DNA from 2 places in the Methylobacterium sp. 001424705 genome. Region 1 is predicted to be linked to the other one. Evidence: riboswitches for the same ligand, from Rfam matches in the RefSeq annotation. Region 1 holds a riboswitch; the other holds the start of a gene.
What was found. Region 1 has a riboswitch for thiamine pyrophosphate ahead of thiC (phosphomethylpyrimidine synthase ThiC). Riboswitches for the same ligand answer to the same signal wherever they lie in the genome.
Positions count from the first base shown of each region.

Region 1 (15,045 bases):
CCTGAAGGCCGGTCTCGACGGTGGTGGCGATGACGATGTCGCTCTCGAACTTCGGCACGAAGTCGTCGAGGACATCCATGACGAGGTCGGCGACGTAGTTGGCCGAGCCGCCGCCGCGTACGCCGGCGGGCCGGGCCGGGGTCGCGAGCGCCAGCTTGACGTCGGCGGGCTTGGCGAAGCCCAGCTCCTCCATGGCGGCGAGCACCTGGGCGGCACGGGCCTGGGCGGCGGGCAGGTTGCGGTTCGGCGCCAGGCGCGACGGCGCCTGCACGAGGCCGCCGAGCATGGCCGCCTCCGCCAGCGTCACGGCCTTGGCGGGCTTGCCGAAATAGCGCTGGGCCGCGGCCTCCACGCCGTAGGCGCCGGCGCCGAAATAGACGCGGTTGAGGTAGAGCTCGAGGATCTCGTCCTTGCTGTACTTGTGCTCCAGCCAGAGGGCCAGGATCGCCTCCTGGATCTTTCGCGATGCGGAGCGTTCCGGGGTGAGGAACAGGTTCTTGGCGAGCTGCTGCGTCAGGGTCGAGCCGCCCTGCGACACGCCGCGGCGGGTCACGTTCTGGGCGACCGCGCGGGCGATGCCGACGGGATCGACGCCGAAATGGCTGTAGAAGCGCCGGTCCTCGATGGCCACGAAGGCACGCGGCAGGTAGGGAGGCAGTTCCTTGATGCCGACCACCCGGCCGCCGGTCTCGCCGCGATTGGCCAGGAGCGAACCGTCGCTCGCCAGGATGGCGATGTTGGGCGGGCGCTTGGGGACCGCGAGCTGGTCGATCGGCGGCAGCTGCGACGCGTGGTAGGCCACGAGCCCCGCGATGCCGATCACGCCCCAGAGGCCGAGGACGAGGACGCCGTAGACGAGCCGGCCGAGGATCGAGCGGCGGGCCCGGCGCGGCGCCTTGCGCAGCGCCCGTGATGGGGCGGGGGCACGGCTCTTCGCGCCGCGGCCGCCCCGTGAACCTGACTCGCCTCGTGCCACGCCGCCTCCCGCGCGATCGGCGCGCGAGAGCCGCAGATCGAGATCGGCCGGGTCCCCGACACGGCCCTCGGGCGCGTCGAAGTTCGGCTCCCCCCTGCCCGCGCCTCTACGTCCCTTCGCCATGCGTCCCGTCTGCCCCAAGGTTCGTTCGCGATTCGAGCGACCCTGCTTGCGCACGGTAATTGCGGCGGGTTTAAGGGGTGTTAACCGGCTGATTTTTCAAAGCCTTGAAAAACCAGGGGAAATTCGACGGCCCGCGCGGTTCGTGCACCGGATGTTCAGGGGGCGACCGGGGCGGCGGGAGCGGCCGCGCGGGCGCCCGCTCGACCCCCGCAACCCGGCGGGCCTGCTCACCCCTTCTTGCGCAGGGGCCGGACCGAGACGGAGCCGTGATCGCTGAATCCGGTGGCGGCGCCGAAGGCCTGCAGATCCGCCTGGTCGTGGCGGGCCAGCAACTGAATCTCGCCGCATCCGGCCGAGCGCGCCGCCTGCGAGGCCGCCTTGAGGAGAAGGCGGCCGATACCGCGCCGTCGGGCCTCGGGATCCACCAGCAGGGTGGTGATCTGCGCCGTGGGCAGGCTGGCCGTGAGGGAGGGATACCAGTGCAGGACGACGAGGCCGCTCGGCGGACCCCAGTCGACCGCGACGAGGGCCGCGCCCGAGCCGTGCCGCAGGGCCTCGATCCGCTCGGCCAAAGTCTCGCTCGCGGCGGGGTGGCCGGTGCCGCGCAGAAGTTCGGCGAGGCCCGCCGCGTCGCTGCCGTTCGCCGCCCGGATCTCCAGCCCGTAACGGCTCGCCACGCATCGCTCCGGTCGGCTCCCCCGGCCGGAGCCGGCGGAGCGAGGGTCTTGCGGGTGGTTCTAGTCCCGGCGCATCAGGCCGAACAGGGCGAAGCCCGCCAGGGCCGCGAGACCGAGGGCGAGACCGCGATTGTCCTGGAAGCGGCTCGCCGCGGCCTGTCCTGCGGCCCGCAGGTCGTTGCCCAGGGGCGAGCCGCTGAGGATGCGCTCGGCCCGGGCATGGTTCTCCGGCCGGGTCGCGATCGACACTTCGAAGGCGTCGTCGTCCACGCGGTCGATCTCGATGCTGTTGCGGGCGAAGCCGGCGCGCGACAGACGATCCCGTGCCACGCGGGCGGCCCTGAGAGACGGAACGGTCACGGTCGCCAACACGCTGTCAGACATCAAGTTTTCTCCCTGTTCGGCAGACCCAACCACGGCCGCGGGAATACGGTTCCGTGATCGCGGGTTCTGAGCGTGACGGGCGGCCCGGCCTTAAGCTTCCCGCAACCACCCTGGACCTAAGCCCGGGCCTCGCCCGGCGGGTTCCCACCCGCGCGGGCCGTGACGAGGAGCCTGCCGGACTTGCGCGATCCGTTCGTTCCTGCCGCCCTTGCCGACCGCCTCCGGGAGAAGCGCCGAAGGCCGCGGTCCCGCGACGCCCTGGCCTACGAGCCGGCCAAGCCAGTCTTCGCCGAACTCCTCGATGCGCGCGGGCATGGCACCGGCCAGTTCGTGCGGCTGTCGCAGGGCATGGTGGAGGCGATCACGCGAGGCGCCCGCGCGGACACCTGATCGATCGGGGTCAGCGGTCGCAGCCGATGCAGATGTCGCGCACCACGCGCTCGCGCCCGTGTCCCGTGCGCTGGTTCGGCAGGTGTCCGTCGAAGGCCTGCTCCGCCGCTCGGGTCGGCGGCGGAACCGGCTTCGGCGGCTCGGGCGCGGCCGGTTTCGGCGCGGGGGCGGTCAGGGCCATGTACTGCGCCGCGGCGGGCGCCGGAGCGAGGCCGGGCACCAGACCGGCGAGGGCGAGACCCAGGGAGGCCCACCGAGGGCGGGCGCGACCGAGTGGGGCGGTCGCGGGACGTCGCATGGCCATCGAAGCCTCCGATCGTGGGCTCTCGGTGCGGATCGCCGCCGACCGCCATGCGGCGATCCGGCGTCCCGCCTGACGGGAACGAGGGCAGGCAGGGATCGTTCCCCGTCCCTTTGGCCGGCCCCCGGGGCCGGATGGGACCGCATCCATGCTGCACCTCCTCGTGGCCGATGGGAACGACCGGTCCGGACGGGCCGATCACGTCTCAGCCACCGGCGTCACCTCGGCGCAAGCCTATGCGGAGGTCCTGCGCCAGATCTCACCCGGGGTCGACTGCACCCTGATCACCCCGGCCGACGCCGATGCGGCTTTGTCCCCCGGGACGCGGCTCGCCGGCTTCGACGCCCTCTTCCTCACGGGATCGACGCTCCACGTCTGCGACGCGTCCGACGCCGTGCGGCGCCAGATCGACCTCGTGCGCGAAGCCCTCGGCGCCGGGCTTCCGGTCTTCGGCTCGTGCTGGGGCGTCCAGGTCGCCGCGGTGGTGGCCGGCGGCCATGCGGCCCGCAACCCGAAGGGTCCGGAATACGGATTCTCGCGCGATCTCGTGCGCACCGAGGCCGGGCGGGCGCACCCGCTCCTCGCCGGGCGGGGCGAGCGCTTCGATGCCCCCGCCATGCATCTCGACGCCGTCATCACGCCGCCGGCCCACGCCACGGTGCTGGCGGGCAACGCGGTCCTGTCGGTCCAGGCGATCGAGATCCGGCACGGGGCCGGCGTGTTCTGGGGCACGCAGTACCACCCCGAACTCGATCTCGACGCCCTGGCCGCGATGCTGCGCCTCAGCGCCGAGGACGTGGTGGAGGCGGGCGCGCTGCCCGACCGCGCGGCGGTGGAGGCCTATGCGGCGGACCTCTGCCGCATCCATGCTGACCCGGAGGGACACCGGGACCGGATCGCCCGCCACCGGCTCGGCCCCGACCTGCTGGAGCCGGCCCGCCGGCGGGCGGAGATCGGGAACTTCCTCGACCGTCTCGTCCGGCCGCGGGTCGAGGCCGCGGCCTGAGGGCTCAGACCGCGCGCAGGGCGGGAGCGCCCGGCCGCGGGCGGGCGCCGACGATGTGGAAGGCCCGCGGTCGCACGAACAGGAACGACAGGCGCGTGTGACGGATCATCCGCTCGAAGCCCAGCGGAACCAGGATCGCCACCACCGTGACGACGAGGCTCGCCCAGCCGATGTCGGTGATCGCCCCCGACCGCACGATCAGCGTGCGGGTGAGGGCCATCGGCAGGAAGAACGCGAGGTAGATCACGATCGAGCGCTGGCCGCAGGCCCGCAGCGCCGCCGTCACCGGCCCGCCGGCCCGGGACATCAGGGCCCCGATGGCGACGATCGCGAGGGCGCCGGCGCCGCTCAGGACGAGGGCGAGGCCCGGGAGGTTCGCCAGGACCGGCACGGCTGGGAAGCCCGTGGGGACGAAGACCATCGCGGTGTTGACCATGGCCCAGAGCGCCAGGCCGAGCAGCGCGGCGCGGGCGTGGCGTTGCACGAGATCGGCGAAGGTGAAGATGCGCGCGGCGAAGAGGTAGCCGACCAGGAACCAGACGTAGCGGTCGCAGAACTCGTCGATCAGTTCGAAACCGGTATGGATCGGCAGGACCTGCAGCAGTGCCGCCCCGCCGAGGAGCCAGGCCGTCGGCACCGGCCGCAGCGCCTTGGTCAGCACCGAGAACACCGCCAGCAGGTAGATGAACCACAAGGTCGAGTAGGGTTCGACCACCGCCAGGGCGAGGTGGGCGACGAAGGCGCCCGGCCCGGCTCCGTCGGTGATCGGGCCGTACTTGAAGGCCGACTGGATCAGCACCCAGAGGACGTAGAAGTAGACGAAGTGCACGAGGCGCCGGTCGAGGAACAGGCGCCAGTCGCGGTCGATGACCCGGCCGAGGAACAGGCCCGACAGCAGGAAGAAGTCCGGGATGCGGAACGGGCGCGCGAAGGCCACCACGGTGTGCAGGAAGCCCTCGCCCTCCATCGCGATTCCGGTGCCGAGCGTCGCATGCATCATGACCACGAGGATGATGCACAGGCCCTTGGCGACATCCACCCAGGCGAGCCGGGCGGCATCCCGCGGGGATCCCGCTGCGCGCTGCCCCGTTCCGTCCACCGTTCCTTCCGCCGTGCCTTGTCCCACCGCGACCGCCGCCATGATCCGCCCCCGCCCACAGGACCGCGATCCTTCGGCGCCAGGTCTTAAGGATGGCGATACGGCGAGGACCGCCCGCGGATCATGCCGAACGGAGGGTAAAGGCCGGGCCGTGACCGGCTCCGGTTTGGGCCACGCCTTGCCCGCGTGCGGCCACCCCTCGCCGCCCTCAATGCGGGTCGCGCTTGGCGCCCCGGCGGTCGCGGGTCATGCGGGTCGCGGCGTGAAAGTCGTCCGGCTTGGTGCGGACCCAGGCCAGGAACTCCGCCATCTCGGGCGCCGCCCGCAGGGCATCGACGTCGGCGAGGCGCCGGGCGATCTCGGCCTCGCTGAAGCGGGCGTGGATCGCCGAATGGCAGATCTGGTGCAGGCGCACGGTGCCGGCCCGCGCCCCGCCCTTCAGCTTCGGGGTCAGGTGGTGCAGACTCGATTTGGCATGGGGCGGGATCGGCCGCTCGCAGAGCGGGCAGATCACCGGAGACTTGGCCTGCGGACCGTGCGTCGCCGGGTCGTCGTCGCGCCAGAGTCGGGCTCGTCGTCCCAAGGGTGTCTCCCGTCGGATGCGTGCGTCAGTGGACCGCTGCCGGAACAGGCCGGCGCTGGGCGGGGTCGTTCGTTTGGAACACGGCCGCGGCCTCGCGGTCCTGGGTCCCGAGAATGGAGACGTGGTCGCCGGCGATGACCGTCAGGCGCGTGCGCGGACCGGCCTGCGCCGCCAGCCGCTCGGCATGCGCGAGGGGCACCACCGGATCGTCCCGGCCGTGGACGATGACGATCGGACCGCCCTCTGCGGCGATGCGCGCATCGGACCGGAAGGTGTCCCGAAGGAGCAGGCTGGTCGGCAGGAAGGGGAAGCGCCCGGCGACGATGGCGGAGAGGGAGTCGAAGGGCGCCTCGAGATAGAGGCCGAGATGCGGCCGGGCCTCGGCCAGGGCCACCGCCACCGCGGCCCCGAGGGAGTGGCCGTGCAGCAGCACCGGGGTTCCGGGGACCCGCGCCTGGACCATCGCGTAGGCCGCCTGTCCGTCGGCGATCAGCCCCGCCTCGCTCGGACTCCCGGTCGAGCCGGGATAGCCGCGATAGGCGATGGCGAGGACGCCCCAGCCCGCCCCGCGCCAGGGAGCGCCGGCAAAGCGCGCCGCACCGGGCTCCGGCCGCGAGCCGTTGCCGTGGAAGCTGAGCACCACGGGACAGCCCGGCTCCGGCGCGCGCCAGAACCCGAACAGCCGCTCGCCGTCGGCCGTGGGCAGGCTGATCGCCTCCGTGCCCGGGGGCGCCGGCCGGGCGGGTGCGGGCGCTCGGCTGCGGAAGGCGCCCGGATAGATCAGGTGCCGCTGGAAGACGGTCAGCAGGGTCACGGCCAGGACGGAGAGAGCGAGGATGGCGGTGGCCACGAGGGAAGCGAGAAGGCGCATGCGCTCGATGAAGGGGAAGCCGCGACCGAGCGACGACCCCGGACCGTCGTGGCGGGGCGCCGAACCGCGCCGGACCCTGGGGATGGAGGGGACACTGGGGCGTCTCCGAGAGGTAGGGCTGGACTTTGGCGTGTCACCAGCGATGTTGCGTCGCGTGAATGCTCCCGCGCCCGTCCCTCCCCGAAGCGGCCTCCGGCCCCAAAGCCGCCTCCTGACGACGCGTCACCGGTCCGCCGCGCCCGCACCGGTCCGGCGCGGCGTGGCATGAGGGACGCGTCCGGCCGCGCGGAGGGCATGGGCGGTCCCGGCCTGAGCCCGAACGCGCTCCTCATCGGGCTGATCTTCTGCGGAGTCGGCTTCGGCATCGGCGCCGGGGCGCTCGCGGGCTCGGGCGCCGCCTTCGTGTTCCTGATGTCCGGCTGGGTGCTGGGCCTGTGCCTGCACGAATACGGCCATGCCCGGGCCGCGCTGTTCTGGGGCCTGTCCCCGACCGGCGCGCTCAGCCTCGATCCCCTGCGGGCCCCCAACCCCGTGGTGACCATGCTGCTGCCGGCGCTCTTCACCATCATGGGGGGCGTGGGATTTCCGGGGGGCGTGGGATTTCCGGGCGACGTGGGATTGCCAGGCCGCGTCGGCGGTCCGCCCGAGGCCGGGTTGAGCCGGGGACGGCAATCGGCGGTGGCCGCCGCCGGCCCGGCGATGAGCGTCCTCTTCCTCGTCGTTCTCGCGCTGCTCTATGCCCTGGCCAGTCCGAAGGCCGAGACGCTGCGTGCGGTGCTCGCCGTCTCGGTGCTGTTCCAGGGCACAGCCCTGGTGCTCGGGCTGATGCCGATCCCAGGGCTCGACGGCTACGGCATCGTCCGACCCTGGCTCTCCGGCCCGCCGGCTTCGCCGCCATCCCCGCCCTGGGCCTTCGCGGACCGGATGGCCCGGCATTCGGGGCTGGTGCTGCTGGGTCTTTTCCTCGTCTCCGCCGCCTTCACCCGGCCGCTGTTCCGCGCCAGCTTGCTGTTGACGGACCTGCTCGGCATCGATCTCGCAGATGTGATCGCAGGTTTCCGGCTGGTGCGCCTGTGGTGATCCGCTCGTGCGGGGCGACCACCGCGAACGGAAGACTTGAACCCATCGTGGAATGATTTGCCGATGCGGTGTGTACGTTAACGAGCCGAGCCGTACTCTTGCGACGCATGCGGAGCCGGTGCGCGGTTCGTCTTGAATTCGGGGCGACGCACCGGCCCGTCGCGATCGTCGAGGCGGGAGGGGGGCATGCGGGACGATGCGCCGGGGCAGGGGACGCCGCCGTCGGCCTACCGCGTGTTGCTGCTGAACAATGCCGGCCGCGTCCTTCGCACCAAGTCCCTCGCGGGCTGCACCGAGGCGGAGGCGCTGGAGCGAGCACGGGCCTTCATGGACGGCCGTTCGGTCGAGCTCTGGGACGGGGGGCGCCTGATCCAGCGGCTCGAGGCACCACACGAACCGACAGCCTGAGCGGAGGAGCGCGGCCCGGGCCTGTCCGCGGCGTTCGGGTCGCGTGGGAACCGGGCTTTCGTGCTAGGTGCGCTCGGTATCCGGATCCGACGCGATCCGGCGCGGCCCGGTGGAGAGACCCTGCGATGGCCCTCAAGACGACGTTCCTGGTGCAGACCTTCGTGCTCAAGCGCAAGCGGCTCTCGCCGGGCGACCGTGAGGTGGCGGTGACGGAGAGCGGGGCCCTGAAGAAGGCCGAGGCGATGGCCGCCCGCTTTCCCGGGACGGCGGCGATCAAGGTTGTGGCCGACGACGAGACGGGGGAACTGGAGAGCGCCACGATCCTCGGCAGCTTCGGCGAGGTGCCGGACGACTTCGCCGAGAGCCTGCAGGGCTCGTGAGGCCCGACGCGTCCGGCCTCCGCACCCCCGATCAAAGTGCCCCGCGGACGCGAAAGGGCCCCGCCGCGCGGCGGAGCCCTTCTGATCGTCCCGGAGCCTGTCAGCCGTTACGGGCAGGCGTGGCGCTGACCGTCATTGCCGAGATAGGTCCCGGTGCGGCGGTCGTAGGACCGGAAGCGCTGGACGCAGTAAGCGACGTCCTCGCCGCTGGTCGCGACCTCCGGGGTGGCCTCGTAGCCCGTCGCGGCATAGCCGCCACCATAGGGCGCGTAACCGCCGTAATAGGCCGGCGCATAGCCGCCGGCGTAATAGTCGTCGCCGTAGTAGCCGCCATAGGCGCTGCCGAGGCCGTAGCCGATCCCGGCGCCGGCGAGACCCAGGCCGAGCCCGAGGCCGAGGCCGCCATAGCCGCGACGGTAGCCGTAGCCGCGCCCGGCATAGGCGCCACCCCGGTTGAACCCACCGCGGTTGAAGCCGCCGCGATCACCCCGGAAGCCGTTGCCGGCAGCGAGGCCCGCCCCGGCACCGACGGCACCGGCGCCCACGCCGATGGTCCCGCCGCGGTTGAAGCCACCCTGCGCGAGGCCGCCGCGGAACCCGCCGCCGCCGAAGTTGCCCCCGACATTGCCGCCGCGGAACCCGCCGCCCTGGGCGAGACCACCGCGGAAGCCACCGCCGCCGAAGTTGCCGCCGCGGAATCCGCCGCCACCCAGGCCGCCGCCGTGGAAGCCGCCGCCACCGCCACGGAAACCACCGCCGCCGCCGCCCGGACGTGCGTCCGCGGAGGCGGGAATCATCGAGAGGGCCCCGACCAGGGCGGCCGATGCCAGGAGTATGCGCTTCATGGGAGAACCTGTCGTTCGCATGCCGATCCCGAGGATCGAACTTCTGGTAAAGGAACGCGGGGCCTGACGATAAAGTTCGTTTCAGGCCCTGTTCCGTCTCAGTTCGTCGGGCCGGCGATTGACAAAACGGCCGCCGACCTCGAATCTGGAAGCATTCCGAGGGGAGCTCCGAGTGCGGGGGCTGAGATTGGGCGCGACGCCCTGACCCTTGAACCTGATCCGGTTCGTACCGGCGGAGGGACGGGAATTCCAAGACGCGGCGCGCATGTTCAGGCGTCGTCCCATCCGACACCGCCGTTCGCGAGTCCGGATCGTCTCCCACGCCAGGAGCGAACCCGATGAATGCACCCGTTCTTCCGAAGGATCTGCCGCAGGGGCAGGCGCCCACGGTGACCACCGGCCCGATCATGGGCTCGCGCAAGGTCTACGCGGCGGTGGCCGGGCACGACGACATCCGGGTACCGTTCCGCGAGATCACCTTGAGCGATCCGAAGGAGGCGCCGGTGCGGGTCTACGATCCGTCGGGTCCCTACACGGAGACGGATGCGGGGATCGACCTCGGGGCCGGCCTTCCGCTGGTGCGCGAGCCCTGGATCGCCCGGCGCGGCTACGCCACCGTGACCCCGCGCGCGGTCAAGCCCGAGGACAACGGCTTCGTGCCCGAGGACAAGCTCGTGGCCCCGTGTCCGGCCACCCGCGAGATCCGCAAGGCCGCGCCCGGCCAGATGGTGACGCAGTACGAGTTCGCCCGCGCCGGGATCATCACCGAGGAGATGATCTACGTCGCGCACCGCGAGAACCTGGCGCGCGAGACGATGCTGGAGGGCGCCCAGGCGGCCCTGGCCGACGGCAACAGCTTCGGCGCCGCCCTGCCTGCCTTCATCACGCCGGAATTCGTGCGCGACGAGGTGGCCCGGGGCCGCGCCATCATCCCGGCCAACATCAACCACCCCGAGGTGGAGCCGATGGCGATCGGCCGCAACTTCCTCGTGAAGATCAACGCCAACATCGGCAATTCCGCCGTGACCTCGTCCGCCGCCGAGGAGGTCGAGAAGCTGGTCTGGGCGACCCGCTGGGGCGCCGACACGGTGATGGACCTCTCGACGGGCCGCAACATCCACAACATCCGCTCGTGGATCGTGCGCAACTCGCCCGTGCCGATCGGCACGGTGCCGATCTATCAGGCTCTGGAGAAGGTCGGCGGCGACCCGCTGAAGCTCGACTGGGAGGTCTTCAAGGACACCCTGATCGAGCAGGCCGAGCAGGGCATCGACTACTTCACCATCCATGCCGGCGTGCGCCTCGCCCACGTGCCGCTCACCGCCCGCCGCGTCACCGGCATCGTCAGCCGCGGCGGTTCGATCATGGCGCGCTGGTGCCTGGCCGGGCACCGCGAATCGTTCCTCTACGAGCGCTTCGACGAGATCTGCGACATCATGCGGGCCTACGACGTGTCGTTCTCGCTCGGCGACGGCCTGCGCCCCGGCTCCATCGCGGATGCCAACGACGCGGCCCAGTTCGCCGAGCTCGAGACCCTGGGCGAACTGACCAAGATCGCCTGGGACAAGGGCTGCCAGACCATGATCGAGGGCCCCGGCCACGTGCCGATGCACAAGATCAAGGTGAACATGGAGAAGCAGCTCGTGGAGTGCGGCGAGGCGCCGTTCTACACCCTCGGCCCGCTGACCACCGACATCGCCCCCGGCTACGACCACATCACGTCGGGCATCGGCGCCGCCATGATCGGCTGGTTCGGCTGCGCCATGCTCTGCTACGTCACCCCGAAGGAGCATCTCGGCCTGCCCAACCGCGACGACGTCAAGGAAGGCGTGATCACCTACAAGATCGCGGCCCATGCCGCCGACCTCGCCAAGGGCCATCCGGCGGCGCAGCTGCGCGACGACGCCCTGTCGCGGGCCCGGTTCGACTTCCGCTGGGAGGACCAGTTCAACCTCTCCCTCGATCCCGACACCGCCCGCGCCTACCACGACGAGACCCTGCCGAAGGACGCCCACAAGGTCGCCCATTTCTGCTCGATGTGCGGCCCGAAGTTCTGCTCGATGAAGATCACGCAGGACCTGCGCGCCGAGGTGCTGGCGATGGAGGCGGCCGGCCAGGTGCTGGGCGAGGCCGCGCCCTTGAGCGCGGCCGAGCGCGAGGCCGGCATGGCGGCGAAATCGGCCGAGTTCCAGGCCGAGGGTGGCAAGCTCTACGTCGACGCGGCGGAGTAGGCCCCCGCGTCCCGGGCCGGCTGGTTTTCGCTGACCGGCCCGGGACAGGCATCGCGGGGAAGGACCGCCCGCGGTGCGTGGAATTCCAGAGGCGTGTGCGCGCGCGCGTCGTAGGCATCGGAGAGCGTGCCGATCATGACATCGGCCGCGGCATCGAAGTCGGGCGGCGTGCCCAGCGAAATCTCCCGCTCATAGTTCTCGTTCCGCCGGAGCTGCACGAAGCCCAGCCGATGAAGGGCCGCCTTCGCGGAGTCGGGCAGGACATCGCCAGACGCCTCCGGCCCCTGCGCGTACCGGCCCGACGCGGCTTCGCAGCCCATCCGCGTATCCTCGTCGAAGAAGATGCACTGCACGTAGCGCTGATCCGTCCGGACGATGCTCACGGTGAGGAACCGATCCCGGGACGTGCTGCGCGGGCCGTGCAGGTGGATGCTGCTCAGCCGCGTGACCACTTCGCAGCGATGAGCCGCGACGAAGGCGGCGCGGCCGCGAGCGTCCGAAGCGGCGTCCGAGGTCGGGACGTGGACGATCCCCGGCAGCGCCGCCGCGAACGGCCGCACCCGATTCCACGCCCGTCCGGTGGGGATCATTCCGATGGCCCTGCGTTTCCGCCCCGGGCCGGCGTGCCCGATCGCGCGGAGTGCTATCACAGGTTGCGTGGCGCGGCATCGCCCCGGCGCGGTTCTCCCCCGTCGCGTCACGCGAACAGCCCGTGCACGAACCAGCGCGCGGGCGCCTCCATCGTGGGGAAGCCCTCGCGATAGACCCAGAGGCGGCGGCCGGCCTCGTCTTCGACCACGTAGTAGTCTCGCAGCAGACCCGGCGCCCGCCACCACTCGTCGGCGATGCGCTCGGGTCCGTCCGCATGGGCGACGTGGTGCAGGCGCCGGCGCCAGCGGAAGCGGTGCGGCGGCCCGTCGGGGGCCAGCGCGATGACGTCCTCGGCCGCTTCGCCCCGGCTGAGCAGCACCAGCGGGCGCGGCGGCAGGCGCGCGCGGGCTCCCGGATCGGGTCGGCCCGCCTGGGCGGGGAGGCTCGCGCGCCACGGCTCCACGGCCTCGGCCCGCTCGGGCAGGTGGGTCTGGCGAAACCCGAGGCGCATCATCCGCCGGCCGAGGCGCTGGCGCAGGGCATCGCCCAGATGCTCGGTGCCTTCGCCCCCGCCGGGGGCCTCCATCAGGGCCGTCTGGCGTGCCGCGATCGGGCCCGTGGCGGTGACCTCGAGGCCCACCGTCTCGAAGCCGAAGCCGGCATCGAGGGCCGGGCCGAGGCGGTCGAGGCGCAGGGCGAGCAGGCGTCCGATCTGGGCCGGGCAGCGGGTCGGCAGGCTCAGGCCGAGGTCGAGGCTGCGCAGGATCCCATCGACGCGGGTCAGGGTCAGCCGTACGGCCCGGGCGCCGAGGCCGGCCGCTTCCAGCCGGGGGGCGATGCCCTCCATCAGACCCATGGCGGTGGCCACGATGGTCTCCGGCTGCCCGATCGGTTCGAGGAAGCCGCGCGCCGCCTGGAATTCGCGCGGGTCCTCGGCGTTGACCAGGGGTTCGGGCCGGTGTCCGAGGGCCTGGTCGAGGCGCAGCAGCAGGGTTTCGCCGAAGCGCCGGGCCAGCGGCGCCCGGGGCGCCGTGGCGAGGTCGCCGATCCGGCGCAGGCCGAGGCGGGCCAGGGCCTGCGCCGTGGCCCCATCGAGGCGCAGGGCCGAGACGGGCAGGGCGTGCAGGGCCTCCGCGTTGCAGCCCGGGGCCACGAGGCCGCCCCCGCCGTGGCGCGCCAAGGCGTAGGCGCAGGCCGGCGTGTCGGCGAGGGCGATCCGGGCCGGCATGTCGCCGGTCGACAGCCGCTGAGCGAGGTCTTCCACCAGCGCGGCCTCGCCGCCGAACAGGTGGCTCGCCCCCGCGATGTCGAGGAAGAACCCGTCGCCGCCCTCCGCCGGGCCGTAGGGAGCGACGACGGGCGTGTAGCGCTTGGCCCACAGGCAGAGGCGGTGCAAGGCGGCGGCATCGGCCTCCGGATCGGCCGGATGGACGGCGACCGGCGTCCCGATCCGGGCGCGGGCCCGGGCCAGGGTTTCACCGGGCACGAGGCCGAGGGCGCGGGCAGCGGAATCCACCGCCACCAGGCGCAGGCCGTTGGCCTCCATGGCGGCCACGACCATCGGGCCGCTGTCGCGGTCGCCGTCAGCCCGAGCGCTGGGCGCGCCGCTCGGGACGGACGCCGCCTGCGCCCGCCTCAGCCGCGTGACCGGCCAGTGCTCCAGCCAGACCGAAACGATGCGCGGCATGATCCCACTCCAGAAGCCAATGTCCGGTCCGCCCGTTGCGGCTCCGGTCGAGGGTCACCTGCCAGCACGGCCGCTCGATGCAGCCGAAGCGGTCGCGCAGGGCCTTGCCGGCGGCGACCCGCCAGCGTGTCGCCGCCACGTTGGGGCTCTCCGCCTCCGGCGGCCTCAGGACGAGGAGGAGCAGGTCGGTCCGGGCCGCCGCGAGGTGGAGCCGGCGGCTCTCGGCGAGGGGCAGGGCGGCATCGATGAGGCCCGCCACGGCCGCCAGCCCCTGCGCGCGCAGGGATTCCTCCAGGGCCCGGTAGGCGTCCCCGTCGCTCGCCACCTCGAACAGCAGCAGGCGGCCGGGATCGAGGCCGAGCCCGGCCAGCCCGTGCCCGTAGGGGAGGGGATGCCCCCGGCCCGCCACGAGCAGGGCCTCGCCGCGCACCCGGGCGAGGTGGCGCGCCACCAGCGCAAGGGCGAAGCCCAGCGCCGCCGGCTCGTCGCCCGCCTGCGCCGGGGCGATCTCGTGCAACTGGCCGAGGGCGAGGCCGCCCTGTGCGAGGCGCGTATCGACGTCGTGGATGCCGAGGGGCAGGGCGCCCCGGAGGACGGATGCGCCTCCGCGATCGGCCACGAGGGCGCGCAGGGCTGCCAGATCCGGGGGCGCACCCGGATTCGCGGCATCCGGATGTGGCGGATCCGCCGGCAAGGTCTCGGTCTCGGCATCGGGAGGGTCTTCAGGGCTCTGTCTCATCGGCTCCGCTCCATCCCGCTACGCTAAGAACAAAACAGGAACACACTCAATCGGTTTCCGGGGGGATTCGGAATTTCGCCTGCTCACAGGGACTTGGCCTGTGGACGGCTGTGGACGCTTGTGGACGATGGTTTCCGGGCCGGCCGATCCGCCGCGCTTGACCCTATAGCGAGGGCAGGGCAGCACTCCTCACCTGCCGCGCACAAGACGCGGATCAGCCGGGAGAACTCCATGCGTTTCGCTCGTGCCCTCGTGGTCCTGTCGGGCCTGATCACCGTCGCGGGCGGCCTCCCCGCCGCCGCGCAGACGGCGGCCCAGCCCCGGGGCGAGGCCAAGGCGCGCCGGCCCCAGGTCGTGTCGCAGCCGATCCAGGTCTACGATGCCCGCTTCGAGAACGGGGACCTGCGCATCTCCGGCAGCGTGCGCAAGCCCGGCACCGTGGTGGTGCTCGACGAGGACATCTCGATCATCGCCGACAGCCGGGGCCGCTTCGTCTTCCGCCTGCCTTACGTGCCCACCAACTGCATCGCCACCCTGAAGGCGGGCGAGGACGAGCGCGAGGCGGTCATCGCCAATTGCGGCCCCGCCGGCCAGCCCGGCCCGAAGGGCGAGACGGGGCAGAAGGGCGAAACGGGTGACAAGGGCGAGACCGGCCCCGCCGGCCCGCAGGGCGT
Region 1 covers NZ_JCBANU010000010.1:71,638-86,682, reverse strand. The annotation lists gene AC6EUL_RS09940 (transglycosylase domain-containing protein) at 1-1,099, opposite strand, end outside; gene AC6EUL_RS09935 (GNAT family N-acetyltransferase) at 1,327-1,776, opposite strand; gene AC6EUL_RS09930 (hypothetical protein) at 1,837-2,160, opposite strand; gene AC6EUL_RS09925 (hypothetical protein) at 2,341-2,550, shown strand; gene AC6EUL_RS09920 (hypothetical protein) at 2,561-2,854, opposite strand; gene AC6EUL_RS09915 (glutamine amidotransferase-related protein) at 3,000-3,857, shown strand; gene AC6EUL_RS09910 (acyltransferase family protein) at 3,862-4,956, opposite strand; gene AC6EUL_RS09905 (hypothetical protein) at 5,165-5,539, opposite strand; gene AC6EUL_RS09900 (alpha/beta hydrolase) at 5,565-6,410, opposite strand; gene AC6EUL_RS09895 (zinc metalloprotease) at 6,675-7,490, shown strand; gene AC6EUL_RS09890 (hypothetical protein) at 7,677-7,898, shown strand; gene AC6EUL_RS09885 (hypothetical protein) at 8,024-8,278, shown strand; gene AC6EUL_RS09880 (BA14K family protein) at 8,386-9,123, opposite strand; TPP riboswitch at 9,273-9,381, shown strand; gene thiC (phosphomethylpyrimidine synthase ThiC) at 9,462-11,354, shown strand; gene AC6EUL_RS09870 (TY-Chap domain-containing protein) at 11,333-11,944, opposite strand; gene AC6EUL_RS09865 (Y-family DNA polymerase) at 12,052-13,632, opposite strand; gene AC6EUL_RS09860 (ImuA family protein) at 13,529-14,371, opposite strand; gene AC6EUL_RS09855 (collagen-like protein) at 14,603-15,045, shown strand, end outside.

Region 2 (15,045 bases), on a different contig from region 1:
CGAGACCGATGACCTCGCCCGTGGAGCGCATCTCCGGCCCGAGCAGCACATCGACGCCGGGGAAGCGGGCGAACGGGAACACCGCTTCCTTGACGGCGATGTGATTGAGGACCTTCGCCTTCAGGTCGAAGCTCGCCAACGACTCGCCGGCCATTACGCGGGCGGCGATCTTGGCGATCGGATCGCCGATCACCTTGGCGACGAAGGGCACCGTCCGCGAGGCGCGGGGGTTCACTTCGAGCACGTAGATCGTGCCGTCCTTGATGGCGTACTGGACGTTCATCAGGCCGCCGACCTTCAGCGCCAAGGCCATGGCCCGGGTCTGCCGTTCCAGTTCGGCGATGATCTCCGGCGACAGCGAGCGCGAGGGCAGCGAACAGGCGGAATCGCCCGAGTGGATGCCCGCCTCCTCGATGTGCTCCATGATGCCGGCGATGAAGACGTCCTTGCCGTCGCAGATGGCGTCGACGTCGATCTCGGTGGCGTCCGACAGGTAACGGTCGAACAGGAGCGGGTTCTTGCCCAGGACCGTGTTGATCTGTCCGGTCTTGTCGTTGGGATAGCGTGCCTTGACGTCCGACGGGATCAGGCTCGGCAGGGTGTCGAGGAGGTAGTCGGCGAACTGCGCCTCGTCGCGGATGATCGCCATGGCGCGGCCGCCCAGGACGTAGCTCGGACGCACCACGAAGGGCAGGCCGAGATCCGAGGCGACGAGCCGGCTCTGCTCCACTGAGTAGGCGATGCCGTTCTTGGGCTGCTTCATGCCGAGCTTGTCGAGGAGGCGCTTGAACTGGTCGCGGTCCTCGGCGAGGTCGATGGCATCCGGCGAGGTGCCGAGGATCGGCACGCCGGCGGCTTCCAGGGCGCGGGCCAGCTTCAGCGGGGTCTGCCCGCCGAACTGCACGATGACGCCGTGGAGCGTCCCGGCCTGACGCTCGGTCTCGATGATCTCGAGCACGTCCTCCTGGGTCAGCGGCTCGAAATAGAGCCGGTCGGAGGTGTCGTAGTCGGTCGAGACCGTCTCCGGGTTGCAGTTGACCATGATGGTCTCGTAGCCGGCCTCGGAGAGCGCGAAGCAGGCGTGGCAGCAGCAATAGTCGAACTCGATGCCCTGACCGATCCGGTTCGGGCCGCCGCCGAGGATGATGACCTTCTTGGCGTCGGTCGGGCGTGCCTCGTCCACCACCGTGCCGGCGAAGGGCGCCACGTAGGTCGAGTACATGTAGGCGGTGGGCGCCTGAAACTCGGCGGCGCAGGTGTCGATGCGCTTGAACACCGGGCGCACGCCCAGGGCGCGGCGCGCCGCCCGCACGCTGTCCTCGTTGGTCTTGGCGAGCACGGCCAGGCGGGCATCGGAGAAGCCGGCCGCCTTGAGCTGGCGCAGCGCCCCGGGGGTGTTCGGGATGCCGTGGGCCTTGACCCGGTTCTCCAGGTCGATGATCGCCTGAAGCTGTTCCAGGAACCACGGATCGATCTTGCAGGAGGCATGGACCTCCTCGTGGCTGACGCCGAGGCGCAGGGCTTGGCCGACCTTCAGGAGGCGATCGGGCGTCGGGGTTCCCAGGGCGGCCTTGATGGCGTTGTGGTCGTCGCCCTTGCCGAGTCCCTCGATCTCGATTTCGTCGAGACCGGTGAGGCCGGTCTCGAGGGAACGCAGGGCCTTCTGGAGCGATTCCGCGAAGCAGCGGCCGATCGCCATGGCCTCGCCCACCGACTTCATGGCGGTGGTCAGCGTCGGCTCGGCGCCGGGGAACTTCTCGAAGGCGAAGCGGGGAATCTTCGTGACGACGTAGTCGATCGACGGCTCGAACGAGGCCGGTGTCGCGCCGCCGGTGATGTCGTTGGCGATCTCGTCGAGGGTGTAGCCGACGGCGAGCTTGGCCGCGACCTTGGCGATCGGGAAGCCGGTGGCCTTCGAGGCCAGGGCGGAGGAGCGCGAGACGCGCGGATTCATCTCGATGACGATCATCCGGCCGGTGGCGGGGTCGATCGCGAACTGGACGTTCGAGCCGCCGGTCTCGACGCCGATCTCGCGCAGGACCGCCAGGGATGCGTCGCGCATCACCTGGTATTCCTTGTCCGTGAGCGTCAGAGCCGGCGCGACGGTGATGGAATCGCCGGTATGGACGCCCATCGGGTCGATGTTCTCGATGGAGCAAACGATGATGCAGTTGTCGTTCTTATCGCGAACGACCTCCATCTCGTATTCCTTCCAGCCGAGGACGCTCTCCTCGATCAGGACCTCGTTCGTCGGCGAGGCGTCGATGCCGCGCTCGACGATGTCCAGGAATTCCTCGCGGTTGTAAGCGATGCCGCCGCCGGTGCCGCCCATGGTGAAGGAGGGGCGGATGATCGCCGGCAGGCCGACTTCGGCCAGCGCGATCAGCGCCTGCCCGATGGCGTGCTCGCCGTAGCGCTTGCGCCGCTCGGACTCGCCCCGGTGCCAGGTCTTCTCGAAGGCGGCGAGGGCGGCGGCGCGGGCCTCGCCCTCGTTCGCCGCCTCGATGCGGGCGACCTCGGCCAGGTACTTCTCGCGGTCGGCCTTCTTGGCCGCCGAGGCGTTGGCCAGGGCCGATTTCGGCGTCTCCAGGCCGATCTTGGTCATCGCGTCGCGGAAGAGGTGGCGGTCCTCGGCCTTGTCGATCGCCTCGGTGGTGGCGCCGATCATCTGGACGTCGAACTTCTCCAGAACGCCCATTTTCTTGAGGGACAGGGCGCAATTCAGCGCCGTCTGGCCGCCCATCGTCGGGAGCAGGGCGAAGCCGCCCGGAATGGCGTGGCGTTCTTTCTCGATGATCTTGGCGACAATCTCGGGCGTGATCGGCTCGACGTAGGTCGCGTCCGCCATGTCCGGGTCGGTCATGATCGTGGCCGGGTTCGAATTCACCAGCACGATCCGGTAGCCCTCCTCGCGGAGGGCCTTGCAGGCCTGGGTCCCGGAATAATCGAACTCGCAGGCCTGACCGATGACGATCGGCCCCGCACCGATGATCAGGATCGAGGAAATGTCGGTGCGTTTCGGCATCGGGCGCCTTGGCTGCAGGCACGCGCGCCCGGCCATGCGCGGTGCCGGAGAAGCGGCACGGGCCTGGGGGCGCTAGCGGCGTGGATTGTCGTTGATCCTGGCACTTACACGCAGCCCGCCGCCATTGGAAGGGCGCGGGCCGAAGGTGAAGCGCTGAAGCGTCTCAGAAGCCCAGGTAGAGAGCCGAGACGGCGCGGTCGATGGACAGGTAGAACACCCCGAAGGCGACCACGGCGGCGGCGGCGAATTCGAGTGCCGCATTGGAGAGGGTCTGGCTCCGGCGGAGCATCTCGCGGCCGAAATACAGGCCAATCCAGGCCAGCGTCATCACCACCGGTAGCGCGAACAGGAAGGACCAGGTGCTCTCGACGCGGTCGAGGCTCGCGGCCGGGTCGATCAAGGCGCGGATGTTGCGGACCCACGGCGCATAGCAGGCCGAGTAGAGGGCGGTCATCCACGCGAGGCTGACGGCCACGCCGAGATGGAACGTGAAGAGGCGATGCAGGCGCGAGAAGTCGTCGCGCGCGTCGTCGAACGTCATGTGGAAATCCCCGGCAAGCGTCGGAACCGACCCGGCGACGATCTTCGAACGCCGTCCTTAGCGGGCCGTTAACGATGCCGGGATGCCCCGGAATGCCGGATTTTTTGTGACGCGGCGGGAACCTTCTCGCGGTTGGCATCGCCTGCGTGCAGGGCTGGCCTGCCGCCGCCGCGGTGGCCGGAAGGGGCATCGCCTCCGTCCGGCCATACGAATCAGTCGGCGGTGGTGACCAGGGTCTCGGGCTTGCCGGCCTTCATCAGGGCGACGAAGCGCTCGAACAGGTAGTGGCTGTCCCGTGGGCCGGGCGAGGCCTCCGGGTGGTGCTGAACCGAGAAGGCCGGCCGGTCGGTGAGGGTGAGGCCGCAATTGGAGCCGTCGAACAGGGAGACGTGGGTCTCTAGCGCCGTCTCGGGCAGGCTCGCCGGATCGACCGCGAAGCCATGATTCATCGAGACGATCTCAACCTTTCCTGTGGTCTTGTCCTTCACCGGATGGTTCGCCCCGTGGTGGCCCTGCGCCATCTTCACGGTGCGGCCGCCCAGCGCCAGGCCCATCAGCTGGTGCCCGAGGCAGATGCCGAAGGTCGGCACCTTCTCGGCGAGCAATGCCCGGATCACCGGGACCGCGTATTCGCCGGTGGCGGCTGGATCGCCCGGGCCGTTCGAGAGAAACACGCCATCGGGCTCCATCGCCATGATCTCGTCGGCGGTGGTGGTGGCGGGCACCACGGTGACGTCGCAGCCGGCCTCGGCCAGAAGCCGCAGGATATTGCGCTTCACGCCGTAGTCGATCGCCACGACCTTGAGGCCGGTGCCGGGCTTGCGGTCGCCGTAGCCGGCCTTCACGTCCCAGATGGTCTGCGACCATTCCGAGCGCTCACGGCTCGTCACCGGCGGCACGAGGTCGAGACCTTCCATCGGCGCGAGAGCCGCGGCGCGGGCCTTCAGGGCCTCGCGGTCGAACCGGCCCTCCGGATCGTTGGCGATGACGGCGTTCGGCATGCCGTTGTCGCGGATCAGGGCGGTGAGCGCCCGGGTGTCGACGCCGGTGATGCCGACGATGCCGCGGGCCTTGAGCCAAGCGTCGAGGTGGCTCGACGAGCGCCAGTTCGATGGCTTGGTCACGGCGGACGCGATCACGGTGCCGCGCACGCCGGAGGCCGGCGCCGCATCGAGGCTCTCAAGGTCCTCGTCGTTGGTACCGGTGTTGCCGATATGCGGGAAGGTGAAGGTGACGATCTGGCCGGCATAGGATGGGTCGGTCAGGATCTCTTGGTAACCGGTCATCGCGGTGTTGAAGCAGACCTCACCGTCGGCGGTTCCGGTCTGGCCGATGCCGAAGCCCTCCAGCACGGTCCCGTCCGCCAGGACCAGAAGGGCTGTAGCCAGGGGCTCGGCCCAGGGAGCGGGGGGCGCGGGCACGGCAGGCGTCTGGACGCCATCATCTTGCAGCATCGGCGTGATCTCGCTTATGTCCGGCCGATCCCGGCGCCGTATAGCGGCGCATGCGGGCGGCTTGTCGTGCGGCGCTCATAGCGAGCGTGCCGTGTTAGGGTCAATGTGGCCCTCGCGTCGGCGCGTCTCAAGAACCCTGGTTCGCGCAGCAATTCGCAGACCACGCCGTTGATCCGCTGCCCTGGGTTCATTTTTCAGGAGTCACACGATGCTGCGCGCCCGTCTCACCACCGAGATGAAGGAAGCCATGAAGGCCGGCGACAAGGCGAAGCTCGCCACCGTCCGGATGATCCAGGCCGCCTTGAAGGACAAGGACATCGAGGCGCGCGGCCTCGGCAAGGAGCCGGCCTCCGAGGAGGAAATCCTCGCGCTCCTGCAGAAGATGATCAAGCAGCGCAACGAATCGGCCGCTGTCTACGACCAGGGTGGCCGGCCCGAGCTCGCCGAGAACGAGCGCAACGAGGTCGCGATCATCGCCGGCTTCCTGCCGCAGCAGATGGACGAGGCCGAGACCCGGGCGGCCATCGACAAGGCCGTGGCCGAAGTGGGCGCCGCCGGGCCCAAGGACATGGGCAAGGTCATCGCCGCCCTGAAGGGCGCCTATGCCGGCCGCATGGACTTCGCCAAGGCGAGCGGCCTCGTGAAAGAGGCGCTGAACGCAAAGGCCTGAGGGCGTCCCAGCGCCCCGCATCGGCGTTGGGGACTCTTTAAGCCCGGGTCGCTAAGATGGGCGGCCGCAGAGGTCCGGTTCTTGCCGTGCGTTACCCGCCCCACATCCTTGAAGAGATCCGTGCGCGCCTGCCCGCATCCGATATCGTGGGGCGGCGCGTCCGGCTGAAGAAAGCGGGCCGCGAGTGGCGCGGTCTGTCGCCGTTCAATGCCGAGAAGTCGCCCTCGTTCTACGTGAACGACCAGAAGCAGTTTTATCACTGCTTTTCCTCGGGCAAGCACGGAGACGTCTTCACCTTCCTGATGGAGACGGAGGGCTTGAGCTTTCCGGAGGCGGTGGAGCGTTTGGCGGCGGAGGCCGGCGTGACCCTGCCGGCGCCAAGCGCCGATGCCCGCGAGCAGGAGACCAAGCGCGCCGGGGCCTTCGACGTCATGGAGATGGCCGCCGCGTTCTTCGAGGAGCAGCTGCGCGGCCGCGCCGGTGCGGAGGCACGCGCCTATCTCGACCGGCGCCAGCTCGGCTCGGAGACCCGGAGCCGCTTCCGTCTCGGCTACGCGCCCGGTGACCGCTACGCTCTGCGCGACCACCTCGCCGCCAAGGATGTCGACCGCGACCTGATGGTCGAGCTCGGTCTGCTCGTGGCCGGCGAGGACATCCGCGTTCCCTATGACAAATTTCGCGACCGGGTGATGTTTCCGATCGCCGATTCGCGCGGGCGCGTCATCGCCTTCGGCGGCCGGGCGATGCAGAAGGACGCCAAGGCGAAGTACATGAACTCGCCGGAGACGCCGCTCTTTCACAAGGGGCAGCTCCTCTACAATCTGCACCAGGCCCGCAAGCCTGCGCACGATCGCGGCGTCATCATCGCCGTCGAGGGCTACGTCGACGTCATCGCCATGACCCTGGCGGGCCATCCCAACGCGGTGGCGGGCCTTGGCACGGCGCTCACCGAGGAGCAGATCGGCCTTCTCTGGCGCAACGCCGACGAACCGATCTTATGCTTCGACGGCGATGGCGCCGGCCAGCGTGCGGCCTTCAAGGCCCTCGATGTGGCGCTGCCCGGCCTGACGCCGGGCAAGTCCCTGCGCTTCGCCATGCTGCCCGAGGGCCAGGACCCCGACGACCTCCTGCGCGCCGAGGGAAAATCGGCCATCGACCGGGTGCTCGACGCGGCCCGGCCCCTCGTCGAAGTGCTGTGGTCGCGCGCCACCGACGGGGCGCCGCTCGATACGCCCGAGCGGCGAGCCGGTCTCGCCAAATCGCTGCGCGAGATGGTCGCCTCCATCCGCGACGAGACCGTGCGGGGATTCTACCGGGACGAGATCGAGGGCCGCCTGCGCGCTCTCTCTCCGCAGGCCGCCTCCGGGCGCCGCGGCCCCTGGGAGCCGCGGGCGGCCTCCGCGCGACCCGCCTTCCAGCGGCAGCCCCGTCCGGGCGATCCGCCACCCTCGCCGCGAATCACCACCAAGTTCAATCCGCTCTATGCCGGCGAGACCAGCGCCTCCGGCCCGGTGGCGTTTCGCGACCGCGAGGCGATGATCGTCTCCAGCCTCCTCGTCCACCCCGAACTGCTCGGGATCGAGGCGGAGGATCTCGCCGAGCTCGAACTGGGCGACCCGGATGCGCAGGCGTTGCGCTCCCTCCTGCTCGACAGCCACGCCGACGCGGATCAGCCCGGCGTCGCGGTTCTGGAGAGCCGATTGAAGCGGGCCGGGCTCACGGAAGCCGCCTCCCGGCTCGCCAGTCATGTGCGCCCGGGCGATCGATGGACCCTTGACGCGCATGCCGATCCTGTGCGTCTCGAAGACGCATTGCGTCAGGCCGTGATCTTGCACCGCAAGTCTGGAGCGCTAAATAGCGAACTCCGCTTGGCTGAGCGGGCCCTGGTCGAGGACGAGACGGAGGCGAACTTCGCTTGGCTGTGCGACGTAAAGGCCCGTATGGCCGTCATCGCTGGTGCGGAGGCGGACGAGGTGGTGCCGGATGAGGCGTCGACACCCTGAGACGCGCACCGCGAACGAATTCGGCCGCCATTGGCGGCTCATGGTTAACAATCGGTCAAGCGTCTCGCTTGCATACCGGGATCTGACTTCGACGCGGCTGTCACTTCGGCGGACCGCACATCACATGCATTTCAGCGTCGACGACGCGGAGTGAGCGACATGCTCCCGCGCGACGCTGACACGACAACCATAGGCGGACCATGGCGACGAAGGCAACGGAACGGGACGAGACGGATGCTGCTCCGGAGCAACAGACCGACGGGCCGCTCCTCGATCTGACGGATGCCTCCGTCAAGCGGATGGTGAAGCTCGCCAAGAAGCGCGGCTACATCACCTATGAGGAGATCAACGAGGTTCTGCCCGACGGTCAGTCCGACCCCGACCAGATCGAGGACGTGCTGTCGCAGCTCTCGGAGATGGGCATCAACGTCGTCGAGGCGGAGGAGACCGAGGAGACGACGGAGGCCAAGGGCAACGGCGAGGCCGACGACGAGGACGGGGCGGAGGGGACCGAGGTCGCCGAGATCGCCCCCACCAAGCCCGTTGCCCTGCGCGCCGAGACGACCAAGGAGCCCACCGACCGCACGGACGATCCCGTGCGCATGTACTTGCGCGAGATGGGCTCCGTGGAGCTCCTGTCCCGCGAGGGCGAGATCGCCATCGCCAAGCGCATCGAGGCCGGTCGCGAGGCGATGATCGCCGGGCTCTGCGAGAGCCCGCTGACCTTCCAGGCCATCATCATCTGGCGGGACGAACTCGTCGACGGCCGGGTGCTCCTGCGCGAGATCATCGACCTCGAAGCGACCTATGCGGGCCCCGACGCCAAGAACGCGATGCAGATCGCCGACGGCACGGAGGAGAGCGAGGACGCTGAGAGCGACGCGCCGACGCCGCCCGAGGGCGACGACGAGGACGACATGGAGAACAACGTCTCCCTGGCGGCCATGGAGACGGAGATTAAGCCGCGCGTCCTCGAGACGTTCGACAACATCGCCAACAACTACCGTAAGCTGCGCAAGCTGCAGATCGAGCATGCCGAGCTCAAGGCCTCGGGCGGCACCCGCACCGATGCGCAGGAGCGTAAGCAGGAGGAGCTGAAGGACGCCGTCGTCACCGACGTGAAGTCGCTCTCCCTCAATGCCAACCGCATCGAGGCCCTCGTCGAGCAGCTCTACGACATCAACAAGCGCCTCATCTCCCATGAGGGCCGCCTGATGCGCTACGCCGAGAGCCACGGCGTCGCCCGCGACGAGTTCCTGCGCCACTACCAGGGCTGGGAGCTCGACCCGAACTGGATGGAGCGCGTCGGCAGCCTCGGCGGCCGCGGCTGGAAGAACCTCGTTGAGAAGGGCTCGAACGAGGTCGCCCGCCTACGCGAGCAGATCCTGACCCTCGCCTCGGAGACGGGCCTGGAGATCGGCGAGTACCGCAAGATCGTCAACATGGTCCAGAAGGGCGAGCGCGAAGCCCGCCAGGCCAAGAAGGAGATGATCGAGGCCAACCTGCGCCTCGTGATCTCGATCGCCAAGAAGTACACCAACCGCGGCCTGCAGTTCCTGGATCTGATCCAGGAGGGCAACATCGGCCTGATGAAGGCCGTCGACAAGTTCGAGTACCGCCGCGGCTACAAGTTCTCGACCTACGCCACTTGGTGGATCCGTCAGGCGATCACCCGCTCGATCGCCGATCAGGCCCGCACCATTCGCATCCCGGTGCACATGATCGAGACGATCAACAAGATCGTCCGGACCTCGCGCCAGATGCTGCACGAGATCGGTCGCGAGCCGACCCCGGAGGAGTTGGCCGAGAAGCTGGCCATGCCGCTGGAGAAGGTACGCAAGGTTCTCAAGATCGCCAAGGAGCCGATCTCGCTCGAAACCCCGATCGGCGACGAGGAGGACAGCCACCTCGGCGACTTCATCGAGGACAAGAACGTCGTACTGCCCATCGACGCGGCGATCCAATCCAACTTGCGGGAGACCACGACGCGCGTGCTCGCCTCGCTCACGCCCCGCGAGGAGCGGGTGCTGCGCATGCGTTTCGGCATCGGCATGAACACCGACCACACCCTCGAGGAGGTTGGCCAGCAGTTCTCAGTAACCCGCGAGCGCATCCGTCAGATCGAGGCGAAGGCCCTGCGCAAGCTCAAGCACCCGAGCCGCTCGCGCAAGCTGCGCAGCTTCCTCGACAACTGACATCTTCGTTTGCGCTGGCTCGCCCCGGGCAACGAACCCTCCGAATGAGCCGGCTCCTCTCGGGGTCGGCTCTTTCGTTTCGACTTCCCGGCCATCGATGCGCATGAAGCGCGCCGAGCGGCGTCGGCTCCGGCGTCCGGCCCGGTCTGCACTGTTGAAGCGGTGACGCCGGCACGATACGCACGAAACCAGAGCGGTGGCCGTTGCCGGACGCCATCTTCCAACCCACCTTGGCCATATGCTCGATCAAGGCCCGCCCCAGCCTTCCCCCACCGCCGAAGCCGATGGCTCGGAGGCGGCCGACGTCCCCTTCGGAGCCCTCCAGCAATGCGTGGCCCTGCGCGACTGGCTGCTGAGCGAGGGGGCGCGCATGCCGAAAGCGGAAGACCTGCTCTCCGGCCTCGCCGAACGCCTGATCGCGCTGGATGTGCCGGTGGACCGCGCCACTACGGCTATCGACGCCCTGCACTCCGAGTATTCCGGTGTCGGGCGGTTCTGGACCCGCGAGACGGGCTCCACGGTCCGTCTGTTCCCGCACGGGGAAGCGTCGGACAAGGCCTATCGGGCAAGCCCGTTCTTCCGTGTTCACGAAACCGGCGCGTGGCTGATCCTCGATCTCGCCGAGACTCCGGATGAGGCCTTCGCGGTCATTCCGGACCTGAAGGCCGAGGGCTACCGGCACTACATCGTCGCGCCGCTGTTCTTCACCAACGGCACGCGCAACGGCATCTCCTTCGCCACCCGATCCGAAGCGGGGTTCCGCGACGAGGACGTGGCGATTCTCCGCTTCGTCATGCCGACACTGGCGGCGGTCATGGAGATGCGCAGCGTCAACAAGCAACTGGATCACGTCCTGCGGATCTATGTCGGCGACGAGCCGCACAAGGCGATCCTCGGCGGCTCCATCCGTCGCGGTCACGTCCAGCGCATCCGCTCGGCGATCCTGTTTGCCGACATGCGCGATTACACGCGCATCTCCGCCGACATGACGCCGGAAGAGGCGGTCGACCTCCTGAACATCTTCTTCGACTGCCTGGTGCCGGCCATCGAGCGCGAGGGCGGCGAGGTCCTGAAATATCTCGGCGACGGTCTGCTGGCGATTTTTCGCGAGCCCGGAGACGATTTGGGTGGTGCCGCCAAGGGGGCGCTCACCGCCTCGCAGAGCGCCATGGCGGCCCTCGCGGAGGCCAATGCGCTCGGCCGCTTCGCCAATCCCGTGGCCGCCGGCATCGCCCTGCATCACGGCGAGGCCGCCTACGGCAATGTCGGCTCCGGCGCCCGACTGGACTTCACTGTAATTGGACGCGACGTGAACCTGGCGAGCCGCGTCGCCCGGCTGAACCGGACGCTGGGCGAACCGATCCTGATGACGAAGCCCTTCGTCGACTTCCTCTGGGACATGCCGGAGCCTCTCGGCGAACATGCGCTCGATGGGTTCGCCGAACCCATGGGTGTCTATCGGCCGGCGCGCCCGCCCGCTGCCTGAGACCCGCGCGGGGATTGACCCCGATGCGCGGACGGCCCACATCAGGGGTGTTCCAGGGAGATCCCCGGCAAGGGGCTGAGAAACCGATGGCCGTCCGCTCGCGGATGGCGGCGCGGAAATCCTTCGAACCTGACCCGGTTCATACCGGCGTAGGGATTGGACCGCGGGATTCTCCTCGAGCCCGGCACGCTTCACGACGCGAAGCTGCAGCCCCACCAATCTCGACGCCTGTTGCGGAGATTGTGTTGGACGTGACCCCGAACGCCTTCCTCAACCTGCGACGGACGCATGGCGTTGCGCCGCCGGCCGCCGTTGCCCCGGCACGCAGTGACGTGGTCATCGTCGGCGCCGGCCTGATCGGGCTGTCGATCGCTTGGCGCGTGACGCAGGCCGGGCGATCCGTGACCGTGCTGGAGCGCGACACCGTCGGCGCCGGGGCGAGCCTCGCCGCCACCGGTATGCTGGCCCCCGCTGCCGAGCACGAGCCCGGCTCCGACCCGCTGCTGCCCCTGGCCCTGGAGAGCCTGTCGCGCTGGCCTGGTTTCCGCGATGCCCTTCAGGCCGCGGCCGGCCTCGACATCGACTACCGAGAGGAGGGCACCCTGGTGCTGGCCATCGGCCGCGACGAGGTCGAGCGCCTGCGCTTCCGGCACGATCTGCAGAAGCGCTCCGGCCTCGACGCTCGCTGGCTGACCGGTCCCGAGGCCCGGGCCCGCGAGCCGCGCCTGCGCCCCGCCGTCACCGCCGGCCTGTACTGCCCGCACGACCATCAGGTCGATCCGAGCCGGGTAATGGCCGCCCTCGTGCGGGCCTGCCTCGCCGCAGGAGTCGCCATCGTGGAGGGCTGCGCGGTCGAGGCGCTGGATTGGAGTGCCGACCGGGTCACTGGCGTCCGTACGGCCCAGGGCATCAGCCGGGCCGACACCGTCGTGCTCGCCTCCGGCGCCTGGAGTGGGGAGACGGGACTCCTGCCCGATCATCTCGCCCTGCCGGTCCGGCCCCTGCGCGGCCAGTCCCTCGCCCTACGGACCACGGCCCGCACCGGCACCCTCGCCCACATGGTCTGGACCGAGCAGATTCACATGGCGCCGAAGAGCGACGGCCATCTCATCGTCGGCGCGACGGTGGAGGATTGCGGCTTCGTCCCCGGCGTCACGGCCGGCGGCCTCTACGCCCTGCTGGAGGGCGCCCGCCGCGTCCTGCCCGGCATTGAGGAGATGGCAGTGGAGGCGATCTGGAGCGGCTTCCGGCCGACCTCGGACGACGATGCGCCGATCATCGATGCCCTGGCGCCCGGCCTCGTCGTCGCCACCGGTCATCACCGCAATGGCTACCTGCTGGCCCCCGCCACCGCCGATGCGGTCGCGGCCCTGGTCGCCGAGGGAACGCTGCCGGATTACGCCCGGGATTTTGGTCGAGCCCGCTTCGCGTCGGCACCGCAGAGGGTGTTCGCATGAAGCTCACGGTCAACGGAGAGGCCCGCGAGAGCACGGCTGCCGACCTCGACGCCCTGTTCCGGGAGGAGGCCGAGGAGACCGGCATCGAGAGCCCGCAGGGCATCGCCATCGCGCTCAACGGGTCCGTGGTTCGCCGCCGGGACTGGGCGCTCACCGCCCTCAGCGACGGCGACCGCGTCGAGATCGTCCGCGCGATGCAGGGCGGATGATCGAAAGGGGAGACATCATGACAGGAAGGTGGGAATGACCGAGATCGCGAATGACACTGACTCGCTGGTGATTGGCGGTGTGAGCCTGGGCTCGCGTCTTTTCATCGGTACCGCCGGCTACCCCACCCAGAGCATTCTGTTCGATGCGGTGGCGGCCTCCGGCGCCGAGGTGGTCACGGCCTCGATCCGGCGGGTTTCGCTCCAGGGGCACGGCTCGGATACGCTGCGCCGGCTTAAGGGGTACCGCTTCTTGCCCAACACCGCCGGCTGCGAGACGGCGCGCGACGCGATCATGACCGCCGAACTCGCCCGCGAGGCCCTCGACACGAACTGGATCAAGGTCGAGGTCATCGGCGATCGCGAAACGCTGTATCCCGACGTGGCCGAGCTGCTGGAGGCCTGCCGCCACCTCGTCGACGACGGCTTCACCGTGCTGCCCTATTGCAACGACGATCCGGTGGTCTGCCAGCGTCTCGCCGATCTCGGCTGCGCCGCCGTGATGCCCATGGGCTCGCTGATCGGCTCCGGCATGGGTGTGGCCAACCCGGCCAACCTGGAGCTGATTTGTCGGCGCTCGCCGGTGCCGGTGATCGTCGATGCCGGCATTGGCACCGCCTCCGACGCGGTCATCGCCATGGAGCTCGGCGCCGCCGGCTGCCTCCTCAACACCGCGGTCGCCAAAGCCGACGATCCCGTGCGGATGGCTCGTGCCATGCGCAACGCCGTCCAGGCCGGCCGCGACGCGTATCTTGCCGGCCGCATCCCGAAGCGGGGCCGGGCCGAGCCGTCGAGCCCGCAACTCGGTCTCGTGGGCTCGTGAGCTGGGTTGCGTCCGACGCGCCCGCTACCGGCGCACGGCGATGAGCGGCCTGCCCGCGCGGCTGCTGGTGGTGACGGACAGGTCGGCGACCGACGTACCGGAGGTCGCCGCCCGGAACCTCCGCGCCACCCTCGAACGCCTCCTGCGGGCCGGCGCCCGCTGGGTCTGGTTTCGGGAGCGCGACCTGGCGCCGGATGCACGGCGCGCGCTCGCCCGGGATATCGCGCGCCTGGTTCAGGCCGAGGGCGGTTCACTGACCATCGGCGCCGATGTGGCGCTCGCCGCCGAACTCGGGGCCGACGGAGTCCATCTGCCCGGTGGAACCACCGCGGCCGAGATCGCCGAAGCCCGCCGGCGCCTATCCGGCGGTCGCATCGGGGTTTCGGCGCACACACTGGAGGAGATCGCGGTGGCCGCGCGGTCCGGCGCCGACTACGCTACCCTCAGCCCGATCTTTCCGACGCAGAGCAAGCCCGGCTACGGTCCCGCCCTCGGAGCGGCGGCCCTGGAAACCGCCGCCGGGTTCGGCATGCCGGTCATCGCCCTCGGGGGAATCACGGTCGACCGCGTGGACGCATGCCGCGCTGCGGGCGCTGCCGGCGTCGCGGTGATGAGCGCACTGATGCACGGCGCGGACCCGGTGGCCGAGGTGCGCGCCTATCTCGCCCACCTCGGCGCGAAATCCGACGAGCGGTGACAGGCAAGGAGGCAGCGCATGTGGGGAAAGAACCGCTTTCTCGAGCGCGTAAGGGTGCAGCATCCGATCATCCAGGCGCCGATGATCGGACCGAAGCCGGCCCTTGCCGCCAGCGTCACCGCGGCCGGGGGCCTCGGCTCCCTCGCCTGCGCGGCGATGAACCCGGACACGGTACGCAACGAAGCGGCGGCGATTCGGGCGCGGACGGACGCGCCGTTCAACCTGAACTTCTTCTGTCACGTGCCGGACGTGCCGGATGCAGCGCGCGAGTCCGCCTGGCGCAGCCGGCTCGCGCCCTACTATGCGGAACTCGGCCTTGATCCGTCGGCTCCGATCGCGATGGCACAGCGGTCGCCCTTCGACGCTGCGATGCTCGCGGTCGTCGCCGACGTCCGGCCGGCGGTGGTCAGCTTCCATTTCGGCCTGCCGGAAGCGGCGCTCCTCGACCGCGTCCGGGCGCTCGGCTGCATCATTCTCTCGTCCGCAAC
Region 2 covers NZ_JCBANU010000001.1:206,717-221,761, reverse strand. The annotation lists gene carB (carbamoyl-phosphate synthase large subunit) at 1-3,025, opposite strand, end outside; gene AC6EUL_RS01040 (hypothetical protein) at 3,189-3,566, opposite strand; gene carA (glutamine-hydrolyzing carbamoyl-phosphate synthase small subunit) at 3,779-5,020, opposite strand; gene AC6EUL_RS01030 (GatB/YqeY domain-containing protein) at 5,229-5,690, shown strand; gene dnaG (DNA primase) at 5,777-7,693, shown strand; gene rpoD (RNA polymerase sigma factor RpoD) at 7,894-9,888, shown strand; gene AC6EUL_RS01015 (adenylate/guanylate cyclase domain-containing protein) at 10,127-11,374, shown strand; TPP riboswitch at 11,420-11,548, shown strand; gene thiO (glycine oxidase ThiO) at 11,626-12,831, shown strand; gene thiS (sulfur carrier protein ThiS) at 12,828-13,040, shown strand; gene AC6EUL_RS01000 (thiazole synthase) at 13,075-13,860, shown strand; gene AC6EUL_RS00995 (thiamine phosphate synthase) at 13,901-14,557, shown strand; gene AC6EUL_RS00990 (NAD(P)H-dependent flavin oxidoreductase) at 14,576-15,045, shown strand, end outside.
Region 2: another riboswitch for thiamine pyrophosphate. It lies ahead of thiO (glycine oxidase ThiO); the one in region 1 lies ahead of thiC (phosphomethylpyrimidine synthase ThiC).